Paraflavitalea devenefica: one gene and its partner. The protein of the gene in region 1 interacts with the protein of each later gene in a pairwise test. Links are inferred from orthologs where the notes say so. Each region holds a gene or a part of one and is shown in the gene's direction. Other genes may lie near its edges.

The links.
Region 2: the proteins of ruvA (region 1) and ruvC interact in binary tests that used the Escherichia coli proteins (3 or more experiments, as listed by UniProt). The link is inferred for Paraflavitalea devenefica from one-to-one orthologs.

The regions. Positions count from the first base shown.
Region 1 is NZ_JAARML010000009.1:29,133-41,161, reverse strand. What follows is about bases 5,166-8,142. They hold ruvA (Holliday junction branch migration protein RuvA), read left to right. Parts: upstream 5,166-6,350; coding sequence 6,351-6,935; downstream 6,936-8,142. Other genes in these bases: sov (T9SS outer membrane translocon Sov/SprA), read left to right, coding at 7,038-8,142; HB364_RS31250 (beta-ketoacyl-ACP synthase III), read right to left, coding at 5,166-6,137. Outside these bases: mqnB (futalosine hydrolase), read right to left, coding at 1-136; HB364_RS31285 (6-pyruvoyl trahydropterin synthase family protein), read left to right, coding at 255-665; HB364_RS31280 (6-pyruvoyl trahydropterin synthase family protein), read left to right, coding at 730-1,143; GTP cyclohydrolase I FolE, read left to right, coding at 1,170-1,766; fabD (ACP S-malonyltransferase), read left to right, coding at 1,894-2,784; HB364_RS31265 (hypothetical protein), read left to right, coding at 2,885-3,328; HB364_RS31260 (GNAT family N-acetyltransferase), read right to left, coding at 3,335-3,784; HB364_RS31255 (trans-sulfuration enzyme family protein), read right to left, coding at 3,897-5,123; more of HB364_RS31250, read right to left, coding at 5,145-5,165; more of sov, read left to right, coding at 8,143-12,029. UniProt on the Escherichia coli protein: The RuvA-RuvB-RuvC complex processes Holliday junction (HJ) DNA during genetic recombination and DNA repair.
Region 2 is NZ_JAARML010000001.1:449,631-461,384, forward strand. What follows is about bases 4,772-7,473. They hold ruvC (crossover junction endodeoxyribonuclease RuvC), read left to right. Parts: upstream 4,772-5,688; coding sequence 5,689-6,258; downstream 6,259-7,473. Other genes in these bases: HB364_RS01740 (lysylphosphatidylglycerol synthase domain-containing protein), read right to left, coding at 4,772-5,608; HB364_RS01750 (HIT family protein), read right to left, coding at 6,263-6,652; greA (transcription elongation factor GreA), read right to left, coding at 6,768-7,241. Outside these bases: HB364_RS01710 (cell division protein FtsX), read left to right, coding at 1-307; HB364_RS01715 (DUF3098 domain-containing protein), read left to right, coding at 443-700; HB364_RS01720 (undecaprenyl-diphosphate phosphatase), read left to right, coding at 724-1,557; HB364_RS01725 (MFS transporter), read left to right, coding at 1,604-2,899; HB364_RS01730 (MBL fold metallo-hydrolase), read left to right, coding at 2,916-3,755; HB364_RS01735 (DUF3108 domain-containing protein), read right to left, coding at 3,784-4,593; more of HB364_RS01740, read right to left, coding at 4,652-4,771; HB364_RS01760 (NAD(P)-dependent oxidoreductase), read right to left, coding at 7,488-8,411; HB364_RS01765 (S9 family peptidase), read right to left, coding at 8,431-11,217; HB364_RS01770 (hypothetical protein), read left to right, coding at 11,500-11,754.

The DNA.
Region 1 (12,029 bases):
AGGTGGTATGCATCATACCCACACCTGTTATCAGCACTTCTGTTGTATGCCCCTGAACAACATTCCCATGTTGTTGTAAAAAATCTATAACCGGCTGTATTTCAAAGGTTGTAGCTGCAGTTAACAGGATATGCATGCTGCAAATATCCTGAAATCCACATCATATATTACCTTTGCGCCTGATTTTGTGAAAAGCCCGGGTGCCACTGGCCCCGGGATTATTATTCCCGTGCATCCTGAATTGTTAATGACCTATGGTGTACCTCACCCGTGTTGAACATTTTAATGCAGCCCATAAGCTGTATAACCCTGCGTGGAGCAAAGAGCAGAATGAGACCGTTTTTGGCAAATGCGCCAATGAGCATTGGCATGGTCATAACTATGAGCTGTTGGTGACCATTAAGGGAAAGCCCAATCCCGATACTGGCTTTTTATTTGATGTGAAGCAACTGAGCAAGCTCATTGAGAAGTATATACTCGATAAACTGGACCATAAGAACCTGAACCTGGATGTGGATTTTATGCAGGGGCAAATGTGTTCTACCGAGAACCTTGCCGTGGCCATCTGGCAGCAGTTGCAACCCCACTTGCCGGCTGAGGTACAGTTGCATTGTATCAAGCTCTATGAAACGCCCAGGATCTTTGTGGAGTATTATGGAGAATAAGCGTGAACAAATCCGGGTACAGCCTGTTGTACCCCTTTTAGTAGTTACTTTAGTATTTTGAAATATGAATAAGCGAGTAGCGGTTTTCCGGAAAGAGCATTTTAATGCAGCTCATCGTCTTTTCAATCCTGCCTGGGATATGGCTAAGAATGATGAGGTGTTTGGCAAATGCAACAACCCCAACTTTCATGGGCATAACTATGACGTGGTGGTTAAACTGGTGGGTGAGCCCGATCCCATTACCGGTTATGTGATGGACCTCAAGATACTCAGCGATCTGATTAAGGAGGAAGTACTGGAAAAGCTGGACCATAAGAACCTGAACCTGGATACACCCTTCTTTAAGACCATTAATCCTACTGCCGAAAACATCTGCATCGTGATCTATGAAATATTGAGGCCTAAGATTGATGCGAAATTTGATCTGCAGGTACGCCTGTATGAAACAGAAAGGAATTTTGTGGAATACCCGGCTTAATTACGGGATTTCGAAATATAATAGCTATGGCATATAGAAAATCGGAAGAATACGATGAACAGGTAACTTCAGGCCTGATTGACAGCTATCGTAGTGCCTTATCCTTACTGGGTGAAGATCCTCAGCGCGAAGGGTTGATTAAAACACCGGAACGTATGGCCAAGGCCATGCAGTTCATGACGCAGGGGTATGGCATTGATGCGCATGCGATCCTCAACTCGGCCAAGTTCCATGAGAGTGTGAGCGAAATGATCCTTGTCAAGGACATTGAACTGTACAGTATGTGTGAGCATCACATGCTGCCCTTTTATGGTAAAGCGCATGTGGCTTATATTCCCAATGGATATATTACCGGCTTAAGTAAACTGGCCCGTGTGGTAGATGTATATGCCCGCCGCCTGCAGGTGCAGGAGCGGTTGACCACCCAGATACGGGATGCCATTAGAGAAACACTGCAGCCGCTGGGGGTGGCGGTGGTCATTGAAGCATCTCACCTCTGTATGATGATGCGTGGTGTACAAAAACAAAACTCTGTTACTACCACCTCAGCCTTCTGGGGCGAATTTGAAAAGAATGAAACCCGCAGTGAGTTTATGAAACTCATTTCTTCAGACCTGCATTAGTATAGTAGCATTGTTAAAACCTGGCTTGAATATTAACTCAAATATTCAGGATCAGGAACAATAAAGCTGGTTTTGGTTAGTTAAAGTCTTTGTGTCATTTTTGTTCGTCTAAACCTCTTTAGCTATTATGATGCATGCTTACGTATTTCCTGGCCAGGGTTCACAGTTTCCGGGAATGGGAAAAGACCTTTACCGCCTTAGTGTATTTGCAAAAAAGTTATTTGAGCAGGCCAATGAAATCTTAGGATTCCGTATCTCGGATGTCATGTTTGAGGGTACGGAAGAGCAACTCAAACAAACCAAAGTTACGCAGCCGGCCGTTTTTCTTCATTCAGTGATTGCTTTTAAAGGGATTGATGCCGGCCGTCCGGATATGATGGCAGGCCATTCATTGGGCGAGTTCTCGGCATTGGTAGCCAGTGGCGCCTTAAGCTTTGAAGATGGCTTAAAACTGGTAAGCATCCGGGCCCAGGCTATGCAAAAAGCATGCGAGCTGACGCCTTCCACCATGGCAGCCGTATTGGCGCTGGACGATGCGAAAGTAGAAGAAGTATGCGCCGCCATACAGGCAGAAACCGGCGAAGTGGTAGTACCGGCGAATTATAACTGCCCCGGGCAACTGGTGATCAGCGGATCAGTGAAAGGAATTGAGGTAGCTGTTGAACGTATGAAAGCCGCCGGCGCTAAAAGGGCGCTCGTATTACCGGTAAGCGGTGCGTTCCATTCCCCGCTGATGGAGCCTGCAAAAGAAGAACTCAGAGCAGCGATAGACAATACGACTTTTTACAGCCCCACCTGCCCTATTTACCAGAATGTAGCAGCCAAAGCGGTCATTAATAAGGAAGAGATCAAAAAGAACCTGATAGAGCAGTTGACCGGCGCTGTACGGTGGACCCAAAGCGTTCAGGCCATGATTGCCGACGGCGCTTACCGTTTTTCTGAAGTAGGGCCCGGCAAGGTGCTCCAGGGGCTTATTAATAAGATAGATAAGAAAGTGGAAACCGAAGGGGTTGATTAACAAACCTTAATCGGGGTAAAAGCGGTTTTTCGTGAAAACCCGGGTGCTTTTCCTGCAACGAAATGGGCCGATAATTGGTCAATAAGGAAAATCCCGGATCATGAAACCGCTTTTACTATTTACATTACTGGCCCTTGTTATTGCCTGTAAAAAAGACGGGAAAGAGGTGAATTATTTTGCTGATACTAACTCTTCCCGCGGGATATGGGTGGAAAAAAGCCTGCGGCTGGATACCCTCGACTTTGATTCCGGGCCTAAATTAGAGGCCAGTTATGCCAACAGCTCTTCTGTGGTGTTTAAGTCAAAAGCATACATTGATATAGCAGTAAATCCTGATTACCTCATTAACCACAGCGCTATATACAGTTATTATTTTGCGGATAACAGCATCAATGCCATTTACATGAGGTCTATGCTGAGTTCTTCTTCCGTTTATACCAAATATAGTTTCGTCGTAAATGCCGACCGCAAGAGCTTTACCATTCAGCGTTTCTACGGGCGTAATGCATTGCCCGACCTTATTGAGTTTGAGCGGATACAATAATCCCTGTTATAAATTGATGGTGCAATTCAACCATTCGTCATCAATCACCGCATTATACTTCTTATAGAAATTAATAGCCGGTTCATTCCAGTCGAGCACCTGCCATACCATGCCACTGTAATTATTGTCTTTTGCTTCCTGCAGCACCCGCTCAAATAATAGCTTACCCATGCCTTTTCCGCGCATAGCCTCGCTCACCAGCAGGTCTTCCAGGTAAATACGCTGTCCTTTCCAGGTGGAATAACGGATATAGTATAAAGCAAAGCCCTGGACCTGGCCGTCTTCTTCTGCCACAAAGGCCCACCATACCGGGTTGGGGCCAAAACCGCTTTCTACGAAATGCTCCATCGTCACGGTTACCTGGTCCGGCGCTTTTTCAAACACGGCCAGTTCCTCTACCAGTTCCATCAAACGTGGGCAATCTTCTTTGACTGCTTTCCTTATACTGATGCTCATACAATAATAAATAATTAACTGAAGGTCGTTTCTGGCTAGTAGTAAGTGGCTAGTGGCAAGTGTTCGCTGCCAGTGTTTTCCCACTAGCCACTCGCTACTTCCCACTTGCTTTTCACTTCAATGCCTGATCCATATCCGCAATAATATCCTGGATATTTTCCATGCCAACACTAATCCGTATCAGCCCGTCAGTAATGCCATATTGTTCCCGTTGCGCTTTGGGTACACTGTAATGTGTCATCGAAGCAGGATGGCACATCAGCGTATCGCAGGTGCCCAATGATACCGTGCGGGTACACATTTTCAGGCTGTTCATCATATCAATGCCTGCCTGGATACCTCCCTTCAGCTCAATGCTCAGCATAGCGCCGGGATGACGCATCTGTTTGGAAGAAATATAATAATCAGGATGGCTGGGCAGGCCGGTATAATTTACTTTGGCTACAGCCGCATGACCTTCGAGGAAGCCGGCTACTTCCATAGCATTGTGGCAATGGCGCTCCATACGTACTTCCAGTGTTTTCATGCCATTGATAAGCAGGAAGGCATCGAAAGGATTGCTGTTGCCGCCCAGCAGCTTGTGTACTTTATAGGCCCAGGCATTCATAAACTCCACATCACGTCCCAGTACGATGCCACCAATGGAAGTGCCATGGCCATTCAGGAACTTGGTGGTAGAATGGATCACAAAGTCAACGCCAAACCGGAAAGGTTGCTGCAGGTAAGGCGTGGCAAACGTATTATCGCAGGCAACGATCTTACCATATTGTTTGCCCAGCTTTGTCAGCGCTTCAATATCCACGCATTGCAGGGTAGGATTGGCCGGCGTTTCCAGGTACACCATCTTAATGGCAGGGTCTGCTTTCAGGGCTGCTGCTGCTTTATCCAGATCGCGCAGGTCGGCAATCACCACGCTGATGCCAAATTCAGGCAACAGCTTATCCATAAACTCCTGCGATCCTCCATACAGGGAATAGTGGGAAAGGATCTTATCACCTGTCTTCAGGGTGCTCATGAACAGGGTATTGACAGCAGCCATGCCGGATGCCTGCAGATAACCCTTTACAGTGATGGGACGGCCGCCGGCATCTGTAATGCCAAAGCTTTCCATGGCAGCGATCTTATCGGCTGCTTCTTCCATCGTAGGATTGCCCCAGCGGGAATAAATATATCCGTCTTCCTTTCCGCTGAAGCGACGCATGCCTTGTTCTGCAGAATCGTATACAAAAGTAGAAGTAGCGTAAATGGGGGTAAGGTGCGCATATCGCGGGTCCTGCTCATGACCACCATGAATGGCCAGCGAGCTGAAACCGGTCAGCGGAAAGTTTTGATCTGCCATAATAAAATAATGTAAAGAAAATTAATAAGCCCATTTTACGAGCGTAGCGCCCCAGGTGAAGCCGCCTCCGAAAGCTGCCAATACCAGGTTATCGCCTTTCTTCAATTGCTTTTCCCAATCCCATAAACAGAGGGGGATGGTAGCAGCGGTCGTATTGCCATAACGTTGTATGTTCAGCATTACCTTATCATGGGAAAGGCCCATACGGTCGGCTGTAGCATCAATAATACGTTTATTGGCCTGGTGCGGCACCAGCCAGGCAATATCATTACCGGTAAGTTGATTACGCTCCAGCAGCTCAGCGCTTACGTCGGCCATGCCCTTTACGGCAAACTTGAATACCGCCTGACCTTCCTGGTAAGCATAGTGCTCATTATTGGCTACTGTTTCCTGGGAGGCCGGGCGTAAGGAGCCGCCGCCTTTCATGTGCAGGTAATTACCGCCCGAGCCATCACTCCGCAGGATGCTATCCTGCACGCCATAGCCGTCTGTGCCGGGTTCCAGTAATACGGCGCCTGCGCCATCACCAAAAATGATACAGGTAGCGCGGTCATTATAATTAATAATAGCGCTCATCTTATCGGCGCCTACTACCACTACCTTCTTATAGCGTCCGCTTTCCACCAGGGAGGCCCCGGTAGTGAGGGAATAGAGGAAGCCGGAGCAGGCAGCTAGCAAGTCAAATCCCCAGGCGTTTTTAGCGCCTAGTTTATGGCAGGCCAGGTTGGCGGTGGAGGGAAACATCATATCGGGCGTTACTGTGCCTACGATCAGCGCATCAATCTCGGAAGGGTCAATGCCTCTCTTTTCACATAATTGCCTAACCGCCGGTACTACCATATCGGAAGTGGCCAGGCCTTCTCCTTTCAGTATCCTTCTTTCGCTAATGCCGGTACGTGTACGGATCCATTCATCATTGGTATCTACCATCTTTTCCAGGTCGAAATTCGTCAGCCTGTCTTCGGGAACATAGCCACCCACTGCGGTGATGGCAGCCGTTATTTTTTGACTCATGCTACTATAAATCGCTTTAGATATTGAAAAAGAACATTAAAGAGTGGGCAAAATTAGGGAAAAGTCGGAAGTCCGGGGCAGAACTCTGACTACCTGTACCCAACGTTAAGTCAAATAAACGATTGTGTTATGTAAAAATTACTTTTAACAAGCGCGTAACTAAAAACAGTAAACCAAGGGCGGGAAACTATAATTTCCCTTATTTTCGCAACCATGATCGCGTTTATACGGGGCAATTTCGTGTATAAAACACCGGCTGTAGTACATGTGGAAGCCAATGGCGTAGGATATGAGTTACACATTAGTTTGAACACCTATTCCGCCATACAGGAACTCGAAAAGGGTTTATTATACACTTTCCTCCATATCCGCGAAGATGCGCACATATTATATGGCTTTTCGGAGGTAGCAGAAAAAGAGCTGTTCCTCATGCTCATCAGCGTATCCGGTGTGGGTGCAGCAACCGCCCGTATGATGTTGTCTTCGTTGAAGCCCGATGAAATTGTGCGTGCCATTGCCAATGGTAATACCAGGCAACTGGAAAGTATCAAAGGCATTGGAAAAAAATCTGCCGAACGTATTGTGCTGGAATTGAGGGATAAAATAAGCAAAACCACCCTGGATGCAAATATTTCCCCCTTGAAAAACAATACGTTGGAACAAGATGCGTTAAATGCTCTGATGGCGCTGGGGATACCCCGGGCCGCTGGTGAACAAGCTGTTCAAAAAGTACTAAAAGCTCAGCCGGACCTCGCCGTAGTAGAAGATATTATCAAGAAAGCTTTAAAAACACTCTAAGCCTATCGCAAACGGAATTCTACCTTACTAATTCTTGGAGAAAAAAGATTGGTCCGCACATTCAACCACATTACACTTACAGCCTTTCTTAGCGCTGCAATGATGATTGTATGCTGTTTAACAGCTACAGCGCAGCAAGCGCCTGCTCAGGCACCTGCACCACGTATCGGTATCGATACGCTCAAATTTCCTATTCATGACCGTCGTGGCGACCGTTACTCAAGTCCCCGGAGGTCTTCCCTTGACCTGAGAGATCCTGTAAACATAACAGACTCAGTTGTATACGATCCTAAAACAAAGCAATACTACATCATAGAGAAAGTAGGCGGTTTCTATTACCGTAAGCCTACCTACCTCACCTTCGATGAATTCATGGCACTGCAGGCCCGCAAAATGGAGGTGGACTACTTTAAACAACGGTCCAATATCCTCAGCAGCCTGAACAAAAAACTGTTACAGCCTAAAATGTCCGTTACGGACAACCTGTTCAACCGCATCTTCGGCAACGGCAAAGTAGAGATCAGACCACAGGGTGAAGTGAACATCATTGCCGGCTATCAGGGGCAGAACATCAAGAACCCCGCATTGCCGGAAAGAGCGCGTCGTAACGGGGGCCTTGACTTTGACATGAATGCCAACCTGAGCGTTATCGGTAACATTGGCGATAAGCTGAAATTACCGATCAACTATAATACCCTCGCCAATTTTGACTTTGATAATCAACTCAAACTGGACTATACCGGTACAGATGATGAGATCATTAAACGCATTGAAGCAGGTAACATCGCTTTCTCTTCAAAAGGCTCCCTCATACCCGGCGCCCAGCAGTTATTTGGTATCAAAACCCAGTTACAGTTCGGGAAACTCTTTGTAACAGGGGTATTGGCCAACCAGCGCTCCCAAAGGCAGTCCATGGGATTGAAGGGTGGGTCCTCCAGTATGTCTTTTGAATTCAAAGCCAATGATTATGAAGAGAACCGGCACTTCCTCATGGCCCACTACTTCAAGGACAACTTTAACAAGGCCATGTCCAACCTGCCGGTGGTGAATTCTCAGGTACAGATCCTGCGGGTCGAAGTATGGGTTACCAACCGCAACGGTTCTACCACTGAAACAAGGGATATTGTGGGGCTAATGGACCTGGGCGAGCCCAATCCTTTTAACCAGACATTGGGCCCGGGTACCGTTTTCCCGCCCAATGGTATGCCGGACAATAGAGTGAATGGACTGTACAGCCGGCTGGCCAATGATCCCGTTAGCCGGGGCCCTTCTGCAGTAACCGGTAAACTGACCTCTATGGGTTTGCGGGCGGTGCAGGATTTTGAGAAAACATTTGCCCGGAAACTCAGTCCTGCTGATTTCTATTTCAACCCGCAGGTAGGGTTTTTGTCGTTAAGCCAGCCCCTGCAGCCCGATGAAGTGTTGGGTGTTGCCTTTCAATACAGCTACAATGGAAAGATCTACCAGGTGGGTGAATTCTCCCAGGATGTGCCGCCCGATACTACGGCCGCTGTATCCGGTACCCAGAAAGTGCTCTTCCTTAAATTGCTGAAAGCTACTTCCCAGCGTACCAACCTGCCTTTGTGGGAACTGATGATGAAAAACGTCTATTCTCTGAAAGCGCCCGATGGCAGCTACCTGTCCAGCATCCAGCCCGGCGATTTCAAACTCAACGTACTATATGAAGAGCCCAGCCTCGGTAAAAAACGTTTCCTGCCCGAAGGCGATAAACCCGGTGTACCACTGATCACTGTCCTGAACCTTGACCGGCTCAATGCCCGGAATGACCCATTACCCGACGGGGTGTTTGACTATATTGAAGGATTTACTGTGATCTCCCAGCAGGCCAGGATCATCTTCCCCTTCCTGGAGCCTTTTGGCCGAGACCTGGCCGACCAGGCTTTTGCTTCCAGTCCGCAGAACTTACGGGACAAATATGTGTACTACCCGCTATACGATACCATCAAGGAAATTGCCAAAACCTACGCCAACCTCGACCGGTACATCATCAGTGGTTCGGCCAAAGGCAATTCCAGTTCGGAGATCGAGTTGGGCGCCTTCAATGTGCCGCAGGGCTCGGTCAGCGTAACAGCAGGCGGACAGGTATTGCGGGAGAATATAGATTATGAAGTGGATTATAACCTGGGCAGGGTGAAGATCATTAACCAGGCCATCCTCAACTCGGGCCTGCCGGTAAATGTACAGTTTGAGAACAATGCCGGGTTTGGTATACAGCAGCGAAGTTTCATGGGGCTACGGCTCGACTATATGGCCAAAAATACCGCCCGGGAATCTCTGCAGATCGGGGCCACCATGGTGCGGCTGGCAGAGCGGCCTTTCTATACAAAAACAGGCTATAGCGAAGACCCAATCAAGAATACGATGTACGGAGTAGATTTCAATTACCGTACTGAAGCGCCACGCCTCACCCGCTGGCTGGATAAACTGCCTTTCTATAATACCACGGAGATGAGTACCATCACCGCCTATGGCGAGGCCGCTTACCTGAAACCCGGTCACCCCAAACAGATCGGTAAAGGAAGCAGCGGGCTTATCTTTATAGACGACTTTGAAGGCGCCCGCAATGCTATTGACCTCCGTTTCCCGTTGACCAACTGGGGTATCTCTTCCACGCCATCCAGCGATGGTACCGGCCTGTTTCCGGAAGCCGAGTACCGCGACTCATTACCTTATGGGTATAACCGTGCTAAAATTGCCTGGTACAATATAGAACCGGTATTGCAGGACAGAAGAGCGGCCAACAATCCTGTTAAGTCGTATGAAGACTTCACTGATCCGCGTATCCGTTCGGTGAACGTAACGCAGATCTTTCGCAACCGTACACCCGAATTTGGCCAGGCGCAATTGATTACTTTCGATATGGCCTATTATCCACAGGACAGAGGTCCTTATAACTTTGACGCTGTGAATGTGGATGCAGACGGTAAGCTGCTCAACCCCGAAAAGAGGTGGGGTGGTATTATGCGGGGTATTGACCAGGTGGATTTTGAAACCGGCAACGTAGAATTTATTGAGTTCTGGTTGCAGGACCCCTACCTGAAAAACCCTTCCAGCAGTGGTGGTCAATTGTATTTTAACCTGGGTAATATATCTGAAGATGTACTGAAAGATGGCAAGCGCTTCTTTGAAAACGGTATCAGCGGTGCAGTGACCAAAGCATTGGAAGACTCCGCCACCAGGTGGGGTAAAGTGCCCGCCAATCCCATCCAGGTAACACAGGCGTTCAGTAATGATCCTGCAGACAGGCCTTTGCAGGATGCCGGTTTTGATGGGCTGGATGATATAGCAGAGCGCAGAAAATTCCAGGCTTACCTTAACCAGCTCGCAGCTAACTTTGGCAGTACCTCTCCCATTTACACCCAGGCTTTTCAGGACCCGGCCAGTGATAATTTCACCAACTACCGCGATGGCGTTTATGATGCTTCCAGGGCAGGTATCCTGGGTCGTTATAAACAGATCAACAGCCCGCAGGGCAACTCTCCGGTGGCCAGCTCGGGCTCAGAATTTGTGAGCGCCTTTACCTTATATCCCGACCAGGAAGAATTCAACCGGGATAATACCCTCAATGAACTCGAAGAATATTTTGAGTATAAAGTAGAATTGAAAAAAAGCGAATTCCAGGTGGGCCGTAATTTCATTACTGATAGTGTTGGTGTTCCTGCTTCCGGTGGTAACATGCCCGAAACCTGGTACCTCTTCCGCATTCCTATTGCAGAGTACCAGGCCAAGATTGGTAATATCCCCGACTTCAAATCGGTCCGTTTTATCCGGATGTACCTGACCGGCTTTACTGATTCAGTGGTATTGCGTTTTGCCAAACTGGAACTGGTGCGCAACCAATGGAGGCGTTTCAATTATGAATTGGATACCACCGGTCAGTATGTTACCATCCCTGCCAATTCACCCACTTCTTTCAATCAACTGGCTGTTAATATTGAGGAGAACTACTCACGCGAACCTGTACCGTACAGAACACCGCCCGGGGTAGTTCGTCAGCAACAGCTCAGCAACAACAACGTAAACCTCCTGCTGAATGAACAATCATTGAGCCTGCAGGTATGCGGACTGCCCATCAAGGAAACCCGTGGTGTGTTCAAAACCATGAACCTCGACCTGCGTCAATATGGCCGCTTACAAATGTATATGCATGCGGAGTCGGTCAACTTCAGCAATGATATCAAGGATAATGAACTATATGGTGTGATCAGGCTGGGTAATGATCTTATCAACAACTTTTATGAGATCCGTATACCCTTAAAGATCACGCCATGGAATACCAGTTCGGAAGACCTGATATGGCCGGCGCAGAATGAACTGAACCTGGCATTGGACAGGCTTACTAAACTAAAGGTCACCCGCAACAACAGCGGTAACAATGCCACCTATTTCAGAGAAACGGATGCCGATGGTAAAGAATATGCCATCCTTGGTAATCCCAACCTGGGCGAAGTGCGTGTATTCTTTACAGGTGTGGAGAATCGCCACCGTGAGCAGGCCTGTACCGAAGTGTGGATCAATGAGCTTCGCCTCAGTGAGCTGAATGAAAAAGGCGCCTGGGCTGCATTGGGCCGTATTGACTTTAAACTGGCCGACCTGGGTACCCTGTACATTTCAGGCAACTACCACAGTACCGGCTTTGGCACCATAGAACAACGGGTGAATGAACGCTCCCGGGAAGATTTTACACAGTTTGATGTAGCTACCCAACTGGAGCTGGGCAAACTGTTGCCCCAGAAAGCCGGCATCTCCATTCCTTTCTATGCCAGCTATTCCAAAAGCGTGAGCACGCCGGAATATGATCCTTATGACCTCGATATTAAATTAAAGGATAAAATAAAAGCCGCTCCCGGCAACCAGAAAGACTCTATCCGTGAGGATGCAGTAGATGTGAAGACCATCAAGTCGGTCAACTTCACCAATGTGAAGAAGAACAACATCAGTGGTAAAAAGCAGCATATCTGGAGTATTGAGAACATTGATGTCAGTTACTCTTACTATAAGGAAGAACAACACAATCCCCTGATAGAAAAAAATGAGCTTACCCGTCACCGGGCCGGCCTGGGGTATAACTAT
Region 2 (11,754 bases), on another replicon or contig:
GTATAGTAACCGGTTTATTATCAAGACCATGCAAATGGTAGGAGCCACCCGCGGCTTTATCGCCCGCCCCATGACGGTACGGGCCATTGTTAACGGCACCATTTCCGCCATTATGGCCATTGCGATCATTTACGTGGTGATGATGCTGAGCGAGTATTTCCTGCCCTACCTGCGCGACCTGCGCGATAATGGCAAGATGGCCTTGCTGTTCGCCTTCCTGGTGATCCTGGGCATCAGTATTTCCCTGTTCAGTACTTACCGGAGTGTGGTGAAGTACCTGAAAATGAAGCTGGACGACCTGTATTAATCGTGAATCGGTCCCGCAAGCTTGCGGGATCAATCGGCCATTCAGCTTACAGACAAGCAAGGGTACGAGCCTGTTTGCCAGAAACTTGTGCCTTTGAGCTTATTTACTATATTGCAGCCCTAATTGTATTGGATAATGGCTGAAAAGTTAACGACTGATAAAAAGCAAACTTCCTCTACCCTCTTTGGTAAAGAGAATTATATCTGGATTGTTGCCGGACTGGCAGTGATGTTACTGGGCCTGCTCCTGATGGCCGGCGGCAATAGCAAGGACCCCAATGTATTTACCAATGATGAGGTATATAGCGTAAGACGTATTACCGTAGCTCCCATCCTTATTCTGCTCGGACTGGGCATTGAAGTATTTGCTATTTTCCGGAAACCGAAAAGTTAATTGGGAAATAATCAAGTTCTTCCATGAGCATATTTGAGGCTATTATCATCGCTATAGTAGAAGGCATTACTGAATATCTCCCCATCTCTTCCACCGGGCATATGATCATCGCCAGCAGCCTGATGGATATTCACAAACAGGAGTTTACCAAGTTATTTGAAGTAGCGGTCCAGTTGGGCGCTATTCTCGCCGTGGTAGTCCTGTATTGGAAGAAGTTTTTCGACTTTAAACGCTGGCAGTTTTATGTGAAACTGATCATTGCGGTGATACCCGCTATTGCGTTAGGCGCCTTATTCTCTGATAAGATTGATGCTTTACTGGAAAGTCCGACCACGGTAGCCATCTCGCTGCTGGTGGGGGGCGTTTTCCTGTTGTTTGTTGATAAGATCTTTAACCAGCAGGCCGGCCAGCGGATTGAGACCGAGCCGGACATCAGCAATGGGAAAGCTTTTGCTGTTGGCCTGTGGCAGTGCGTGGCGATGATACCGGGCGTAAGCCGCAGTGCCGCTACAATTATTGGTGGCATGCAACAAAAGCTGAGCAGGAAGTTGGCGGCAGAATTCTCCTTTTTCCTGGCGGTGCCTACGATGTGTGCGGCCAGCGGCTATTCCCTGTTTGTAAAAGACTGGGATGGTTCCGGCACGGCACAAAAAGGATATGAGCTTCTCCTGAGCTCATCCGATAATTTGTATGCTTTTATTGTAGGTAATATTGTTGCTTTCGTGGTGGCCATGCTGGCCATCCGTTTTTTTATTGGCTTTTTACAGAAACGTGGTTTCCGTTTATTCGGCTGGTACCGCATTATTGCCGGTATTGTATTGCTGATCCTGATCTTTACCCAGGTGATTACAGAGTAGCAGGCCCCTGAGGTGTGGTGACAAACATGTTATAAACCCTTCTGCCATGCAAACAGCTTCCAAAAAGGTGATCAACGGATGGGCCATGTATGACTGGGCCAATTCGGTGTACAACCTGGTTATTACGACGACTTTCTTCCCTGCCTATTATGCCTTTGTTACTTCGACTAAAAACTTTCCGGATGGTGTGCCATTCCTGGGAAGGCATTTTGTCAATACAGCACTGAAAGATTATGTCCTTGCTTTCGGCTTTTTATTGATTGCATTGCTTTCTCCCATTCTTTCATCAATGGCGGATTACCGGGGCAGTAAAAAGAATTTCATGCGCTTTTTCTGTTATATGGGTGCATTGAGCTGCTCAATTATGTTCTTTTTCGATAAGGACAATGTAACGCTGGGGTTACTATGCTTTATGTTTGCCGGCATTGGTTTTTATGGCAGCCAGGTATTTTATAACTCCTATTTACCGGAAATAGCTGCCGAGCAAGACAGGGACCGGGTGAGCGCCAAGGGATATTCTTTTGGATATGTTGGCAGTGTATTGATGCAGCTTGTCGGCTTTGGGCTTGTATTGGCCATACCAGATAGTCCATTACCGCTTAAACTTACTTTCTTACTTGTAGGCGTCTGGTGGATCGCGTTTGCCCAGATCACTTTTAAAGCACTGCCGGAGAGTAATAAATCTGAGCGAAAGGCAAGAAAGAATGTATTGGCAAATGGTTTTCATGAATTGCAGATCGTCTGGAAACAGATCAAAGCAATGCCGGTACTTCGCAATTTCCTGGCTGCCTTTTTCCTGTATAGTATGGGTGTACAAACAGTGATGCTGATAGCTATAGATTTTGGCATTAAAATATTACACCTGGAAGACACAAAACTGATCATTACAGCAGTGATCATACAGTTGGTGGCAATCATAGGCGCTATAGGCATGTCGCGTCTGTCTGTCCGGTATGGTAATATAAGGGTGCTGATCGCAACAGTGGTATTATGGATAGGAGTATGCCTGACGGCTTATTTCATTACTACCGAGATTCATTTTTATATACTGGCTGCACTAGTAGGCCTGGTAATGGGTGGTATACAATCCATGAGCCGCTCTACCTACGCCAAACTGATGCCTGAAACCAAGGATACGGCATCCTTCTTTAGCTTTTATGATGTGACGGAAAAGCTGGCTATTGTGATCGGGCTGTTCAGCTTTGGTATTATTGAAGACTTTACAGAACATCATGGTGGCATGCGGAACTCCGTATTGATCCTGGTTGTATTTTTTGTGTTGGGACTGTTAATGCTTTTCTATACTGCCCACAAGCAAAGAAAGGCGCAGATCCGGTTATAATGAATACCTTGTAGTCATGAAGTTATACACGATCCATACCGGCAATTTTAAGCTGGACGGCGGCGCGATGTTTGGCGTGGTGCCCAAGAGCATCTGGAACAAACTGAACCCGGCAGATGAAAACAATCTATGCAGTTGGGCCATGCGCTGTCTGCTGATCGAGGAAGGCAACCGGCTGATACTGGTAGACAATGGCATCGGTAATAAACAGGATGCCAAATTCATGGGACATTATTACCTGCATGGCGATGATTCGCTGGATGCATCCCTCCATAAGCTGGGCATTGACCGGAACGATATAACAGATGTATTCCTTACCCACCTGCATTTTGATCATTGCGGCGGCAGTATTGTACGGGAAGGAGATCAACTGGTACCTGCTTTTAAGAATGCTGTATACTGGAGTAACCTGAAACACTGGGAATGGGCTACCCAACCCAATGAACGGGAGAAAGCTTCATTCCTGAAAGAAAATATATTACCGATAGAACAGAGCGGGCAGTTAAAGTTTGTAGAGCCTACCAACGGCATTTCTTTTACTGAGCATATTTCCATCCGTTTTGTGAACGGGCATACCGATGCGATGATGCTGCCGCAGATCCTTTATAAGGACCGTACGCTCGTTTTTATGGCCGACCTGCTGCCTTCTACCGGACATATCCCCCTGCCCTATGTAATGGCCTATGATATGTTTCCCCTGACCACGCTACTGGAAAAGAAACAATTCCTGCAGGAAGCGCTGGAGAATGATTATATCCTCTTTTTTGAACATGATCCGGTCAACGAATGCTGTACCCTTCAAGGGACAGAAAGGGGTATACGGCAGAAAGAAGTGTTCAGGCTGGCGGAGATCTGAAGTCAGAAGTCTGAAGTCTGAAAATCTTTTACCGTAACTCGATCAGTGATGTAAAGTCGTGGCGAAGATTGCGCTGGCTGATGAGGTCTACTTTCACACTACCTACAGAGATGGGGCTTTCCACCCGCAGTGGTACGTGGTTTTTGTCATCACTTACCCATACGGTCATTTTCTCACCTCCTTCAAAGATGGTGCCCTTGATGAGCAGGGGCTTGAATTTGATGGCCCTGAATTTTCCGTATTTGGTCTTGACTGTTTCCTTGCCCAGGTAACGGATGTACATTTCAAAGACTTCTTTATCGAGGAATAAAGAGAAGGTGATCTTATCGTTGGGCTTGTATTTGCTGAAGTCAATGTTGCGTGCATAATAGATGGCGCTTAATACATCCTGCACACATTCCGGCGTTTTGAACACACCATCATTGGTAATGGCCGTATTGGTGGTTTTATTGAAGGTAACGGTCTCGTATTTCTTATAGCTGCCTTCGTTTACGTTGCGTATAAAACGGTAAGGCTGGAAGGTAGCCGTATCGATATAGGTTTCATATTTATCCCGCACTTTGAAGACCCCATCATAAAAACTATAGGTTTTACCCTCTCCTGTTATGTGGTATACCGGCTTATTGTTGAGGTTTTCAATGTTAGACCTGAAGGTGGCTTCACCCGCCCCGAAATAAGCGCCTATAACGGTATAAAAGACTTTATAGGTCAATATTTCGCTGGCCTGGTAAGCAGTGTTACGGATGTCGCAAAAGCCATCGCCTGAACCGTTACCTGCCCGGAGCGGGAAACTGATCACCACGAGCAGAAAGAAAGCCAAAGGTCGGTAGAGTTTCATGTAACAATCTTATTCTTAATAATGTATCAAAATCAATACTGCCTGAATTCCTGCGCTTTTATTTGTTCCTGAAGATACGGATTCCTAAAATTAGCAAACTCCCTATCAATGCAGGTATTACCAAATTGATAATCCATACAGACAACGAAGTGGCTAATACCCCCCATGTATTGGTACTAAAAAACTGTACCACTTCAATGCTGGCCTTCCAACGTACACCCAGTTCGGTAATGACCGCGATGGTGGGTACCACGGCCAGCACCAGGAAGACCACCCCTATGGAGGCCAATACCTGTCCGGGGGTTAAGGATACATCAAAAACCGCAAAGAGCAAATAGTATTGCCCGATGAATACGAAATACCGGGCTACAGATAAAGACAAGATGCGCAGCAGGATAGTTGCGTTAAAGGAATCTAAAACACGGATATGCCGTACAAACCGCTCGATCTTTGGTATTTTTTCGATCCACCTCACCAGCCACGCTAATCGAAAATAAAATAATGTTAAAACGAGCGCACCCGCTGCGGTAATGTACAGGAGGGTATTGATCCAGAATACCAGGGACCCATCGCCCGGCTGTTTTTGGGCAATTACCCCTTTCATGTATAGCAATCCTCCCAATCCGGCAAAAAGGGTCACCAGCAACTGCGCAATACTGCACACAATGGTGAGTGAAATAGCCTGGATACGCTTATTTTCTTCGATGTACAGTATGCGGCCTACATATTCCCCGATGCGGTTGGGTGTAAAGAAAGCCATGGTAGTACCGGTAAAGATGGCTTTTAGCGACTGTACCAGGGAAATAGGCTGTATCCGCCGGATGACCACCTGCCATTTGCGGGCTTCAATGCCCCAGTTTACCAGCATTAAGATCACTGCAAGCCATAATTTCCATATTCCTGGTCCGGTAAAAGCCTGCTGAATGTGCAAAAATGATCCCTTCCAATTGGGCTGGCGTTGCAATTGATGGTAAATGGACCCCGCCAGGAGGCAGAACACCAACGGGCCGATCACATAGTTGAGGATTATTTTGATATTTTTGTTCAGTGGCTATAACTAAATGAGGTACAAAATAAACTGAATTGACCCACTCCTTGCAACACTCGCCAAAAATAATTCTTGGTATTGACCCCGGCACCCTGATGATGGGGTACAGTATTATTGCCGCCTCTACCCGCCAGATCACGGTATTAGAGATGGATGTACTGCGATTGAGCAGTAAGAAAGACCATTATGAACGGTTGCAGTTGATCCACCAGAAGATCACGGAGCTGATCGTGACCTTTAAACCGCAATATTTTGCCATTGAGGCGCCCTTTTTCGGAAAGAACGTACAAAGTATGCTGAAGCTGGGGCGGGCCCAGGGCGTGGCGATTGCTGCGGCTATGGGAGCAGGTTTAACCGTATATGAGTACTCGCCGAAGAAGGTAAAGCAATCCATTACCGGTAACGGTAATGCCGATAAGGACCAGGTATGGAAGATGCTGCAAAGGATCCTCCCCTTACAGGATACGGTGATTGCCCACCATGATATTTCCGACGCACTGGCCGTAGCCGTATGCCACCATTACCAGGAGCGGATGATAAAGACAGATGCAGGCAATAAGGTGAAGGGATGGGAGGCTTTCGTTAAGGCCAATCCGGGAAGAGTGAAGACGAAGTAGGATGTCAGAGTTTTGATACGATCTTTTGCTGTATGGCTTTTAGCTGGTCGGGGGACAGTTTTAGTTTGCCCCGGGTAAAGTTGAGGTCATCGGCGCTGTTAATGGGTATGAGGTGCAGGTGCGCATGAGGAACTTCCAGCCCTACTACAGAGATACCACAACGGTTGCAGGGGAAAACGCTTTCAATGGCATGCGCAATGGGCCGGGCAAAGGTGAGTATCTCAGCCAGGTATTGATCGGGCATGTCAAAAAACTTATCTACCTCCACTTTCGGTACTACCAGCACATGGCCTTCCACCAGCGGAAAGATGTCGAGAAAAGCAAAGAATTTATCGTTTTCTGCAATTTTATAAGAAGGTATTTCTCCGGCAATGATCTTTGAAAAAATGGTCATACCACCCCTGATTTTGGAAATGAGATTAAGCAATGTGGATTTAAGTCGTATGAAAGACAGCCCTTTCATCCCTCAAAGCTAACAAAAAACCCCGCCGGTTGGCGGGGTTGTCAATCTATACGGTGATGTTTTCTATCTTGAATTTGACCACTCCCGCGGGGACCTGCACTTCGGCTACTTCCCCCACTGTTTTACCCAGCAATCCTTTGCCAATGGGCGAGGTGATGGATATTTTACCCAGCTTAAGATCGGCTTCTTTTTCTGAAACGATCTGGTAGGTGAGCTCCTTTTTGGTAGTCAGGTTCTTGAGCGTGACCTTGGTGAGGATAGATACTTTACTGGTATCTACGTTATCAGCTTCCAGTATACGGGCGCTGGCCAGGTCACCTTCCAGCTTTTTGATCTTTGCTTCGAGAATGCCCTGTGCTTCCTTGGCAGCATCATACTCTGCATTTTCCTTTAAGTCGCCTTTTTCGCGTGCTTCAGCAATGGCCCGGGCAGCAGCGGGTCTGTCTACCGTGCGCATACGTAATAATTCTTCTCTCATTTGCTCAAGTGTTTCTTTACTTACATACAAAACACTGCTCATAAAAACCTCCTTTTTTTAACCTGGAAGCGCCTGGGGGCTTCCGTAAACAGAAAAAAAGAACAACGCCTCAGGTATCCCGCTGAAGCGTTGCATGATTGTGTACTAAAGCAAAAGTATGACTTATTTCGAAATAGTATTCAATACTGCCCGGAATATTGTTCCTAACGGCAACTGGCTTCACCTGGCAGCCCCTCCTGCATAAGGCGTTATTATTCAGCCTTATTTAGTGTAGCGTATACACATTTATCAAACCCCCAGCTTGTCCAATACCACTTTAGCCATTTTATAAAAGGCTTCATGGCTATAGCCGGCAATATGGGGAGTTATTAACACATTGGGCTGGGCCAGCAGCCAGTCGAGCTGTTGTTTTTCCTCCTCTGTATAGGCAGGTAGCTTTTCATTCTCCAGTACATCCAGGGCCGCTCCCGCGATCTTACCATTTTTCAATGCCCTGATGAGTGCAGCAGTATGGTGCACTTTACCCCGGGAGGTATTGATAAAGTAAGGAGTCCGTTCCAGGGCTTCGAAGAAATCATCATTGGCATAATGATAGGTTTCATCGGTTAAAGGCAGGTGCATACTGATCACATCAGCATACCGCGCCACCTGGCTGGCATTGGCCTCTTTGATCAACCCTTTGGCAAAGCCGAATTTGTATTTGTCATGAGCCAGGATGGTAACATCAAAGGAAGCGAGCACTTTGGCAAAAGCGCTGCCGGTATTGCCAAAGCCAATGATGCCCACTGTTTTACCGGTGAGCTCGGTGCCACGGTTAGCGTCACGGACCCATTTACCTTCCCGTATTTCCTGCATGCTGCTGTTCATTTTGTTCATGAGGCTCAGCAACATGCCCAGCGCCTGCTCGGCTACTGCATTGCGGTTACCTTCCGGGCTGCTTACGCAGGTGATGCCTTTGCTTTCGGCATAGGGCACATCAATCAGCTCCATGCCACTGCCCAACCGGCCGATCCACTGTAGCTTCTCCGCCCTGTCGAGCATAGGCTTATCTATTTTCAACCGGGTGGTAACGATGAGGCCGGCAGCTTCTCCTACCTGTTGTAATAATTCCTCATAGGTGATCTGCGGGAGGTACTCTACCGCAAATCCTTTCAACTGCAATTGTTCCACGAGGTAACTGTGCACTTTGGCCGTAACTATAACTTTCTTCATTACTGCTACACTATCTTATTTAAGGTGTTTTGGTCTCTTTTTCCAGGGCTTTCATTTTATCCTGATAGCTGGTGCCTTCTTTGATCCAGGAAGGGGCTGGTTTACCCAGCAGGAAGTGATCGAACCATTCCCGCTGGCGCTTCTGGTAATCGATCTGGTTCTCTTTTTTGGCCAGGCCATGGTTTTCATCGGCATATACCAGCATCACGTGTTCTTTTTCCATGCGGCGCATGGTGCCATACATTTCAATACCCTGGTGCCAGTCTACCGCACCATCCTTATCGCCAAAAGCCACCAGTAAGGGTGTTTTGATCTTATCGGCGTTGAACATGGGCGAGTTACGTATGTGCGCATCCATACGGTCATACCAGGGGCCATCAAAACGCCCCTGGCTGATCTCAAATATCTTCTGGTCGGGGATACCGGAGTTCCAGTAGATAGACATGGACATGCTGATGAGATCGGTCAGCGGCGCCCCGGCGCAGGCTGCTTTAAAGAGGTTGGTTTGTGTAATGATGAAAGACGTTTGGTAAGCGCCCCAGCTATGTCCCATCAAACCGATCTTGTTCTTATCGATCATACCGGTTTTCAATACCTGCTCTACTGCAGGCACCACACAATCCACGGCGCTGGTGCCGGGCTCATTGATGTCATACACGATATCGGGGCGGAACACAAAGTAGCCATTGGTGGTATAGTTGCTCGTATTGTAGGCACTGCGTACAGATGGCGAAGCGTACATGTGCACCGTATTGGATAAAATTTCATAGATGTACACGATCATGGGATATTGTTTACCCGGCTCGTAGTTGGCCGGATAGAACAGGGCTCCCTGCATTGGCTTGCCTTTCTTGTTGGTGAAGCTCACCAGCTCGCTTTTGCCCCAGTAATAGTTTTGTTGCTGCAGGTTGGTAGCCACTACCTGTTTACTATCACCGAAGTTCTCTGTCGTATACAGCTCAGGAGAAATATGGTAATCCTGTTTTGAGTAAGTGAACACGTTGGCATCTTTTGCCTTGACGAGCCTGCTCAGGTAAGCATCTTCAAACAGCAGTTTAGTGAGCTTGTTCTTTTCCAGCCTGGAGAAGCCAAACTTCTTGGTCTTATCTCCATAAGCCGACAAGTAAATGGGTTTGGTATCGTCAATAAAGGGATCTTCAAAGTCGAGCCTGTACACGCGGTACTGGATCTCTTCTTTTTCACCGTCCGTCAGTTTGCGGGCAGCTTTACCATCGGGATTCAGCGCCCATACATTGTATTCATCATATACCAGCAGTTCTTTATCGCCTTTGAGCCATCCGCCAAAACCAAAGGGTGGTTTGGTAGCCGGATGATCATCGCGGGTATTCCAGAAGGTAGCGCCTGTTTTTTCCGTCAGGTTCACGGACTGACCAGTAGCTGTGTTATAGCTCCACCAGTTTTTGTCTTTGAAGTATACCAGGTATTTCCCTTCGGGAGAAGGTTGCGGGCCTGTATAAAAGCCTGACAGCATTTTTTCAAACAAGAGCTTCTTCTCACCGGTCCTGGCATTCACGAGGTAGAAATCAGCAGAGTCCTCTTTAAAGGCCGGTCTGTATTTTGTATTGGTGTAGGTAACGGCCCATTTCCTGTTATCGCTGAAAGCGGCGTAAGGAGTTTCCTCCTGCGCCAATTGGAAGAAGGTATTGTTATCAAGGTTCCATACTGACTGATAGCTTAATTCCTTGTCCTGCATGTAAGTGATCTTCTGGCGGGGCTGTATCTCTGTATCTTTCCAATGCCAGATATCTACTGCCGCCATTTTATCCTCTTTCTTCGGCGGTGCGGCAGCTACGTTCTTTGTGGAATCGGCTTTTTTAGCGGTATCCGTTTTTGTTTTGCTGCTATCGGCTTTTTTATCTTCTTTCTTTGGCTTGGCAGTCCAGCTTTTGATACCAAAGAAAGCGGCATTCATGTCATCGCTGAGTACAAGATTGGAAGCATTGTTGATGCGCATGCTATCCGGGAAGCCTTTGTATTTTGTACCATCAAAGGTTTTCAGTGCCGGCGCTTTATAGATGTTGACATAAGCATATACCATGGCATTTTCTTCTTCATAACCTTCTTTTTTGAAGCTCTTGTAGAATGCCAGTCCCTCTCCTTCTTTCTGCCAGGTGAGCTTGGAGAATTTGCAGGTATCGCTGGCAATGACCTTGAGGGAGTAGTTATCCAGGTTGAATAGCTCTACAGAATTACCGGCAATATTTGCCGACTCCACAATGTAAGCGAGGTAGTCGCCTTTTTTATTGAAGGCATAAGTGGTTGCGTTGCCAATGATCCGGGTGCTGCTATCGGCCAGCTTTTTCAATAAGAGTACAGCACCTTTGTCTTTGTTTTCCTTGGGCGGCTCCAGGCTAACGGCGAGGAGCTTGCCATTGCGGGAAAAACGAAATGAGCTGATATCCTGTATGATCTCTTTTTTGCCGGTAGCCAGGTTGAGCAAACCCATTTTATAACGGATGGGCAGTTTCTGGTCGCGCAGTTTTTCGGCTTCTTTATAGGATACCCCGATCTGCCAGGCAATCCATTGGTTGTCTTTGGACAGCTCGAAGTTGGTAGCAAATTCCAGCTTGTATTGCTTATTGGTAAGCCGGTTTTTTACATACAGGGTGTCGTTTTCCTCCTGGGAGGCTACAATGTAAGCGATCCACTCGCCATTGGGCGATATGTCGGCATAGCTCAGGCTTTGCCATTTGCCATAATCGTCGGGGGTCAGGTACTTTTTCTGGGCTGTAAGGGTGGTGGTCAGCAGCAGGAAAAGGGTTAACAGGGAACCAACAAGTTTCATAAAAAGACTGGGTTTAATAAGGGGCTAAAGTACGGAAGAAATGTGAGTTGTGAGTGGCACAAGTACGCCAGACACAGGGCCGGGCTGCATACTTGCACCAGCGTAGGGCGTTTGCTTCGATAGGGCCAGAGGCCCTGTAATAGGGGTGCGAGGCTGCAAGCCTCGCAGAGCGGTGCATATCGTCAAGGTTATTGACTGGTTCGTCAAAGTAATTATTTCAGGGGCGGGATATGCTATTGTTTTGTGGTGTAATGTAATTATTCACTATAAAAAATAGCTTTTATGAAATTCATTAACAGTAACCGCCTTTGGGCTAAAACGCTGGCCCTGCTGGCCGTATGCGCCACGTTATTTTCTTTTTCTTCTTATCGTGGTGGCGATAGCTTTAGCATTTACCTGAACAACAAACTGGTGTTTGAACAACATGTACATATGAAAGGAGGGGTTAAAAGTTTTGAACTGGGCAAGGCCAATTATAATGACCAGCTCAGCATTTATTACAGCCATTGCGGCCAACCAGGAAAAGGGAGAAGTATA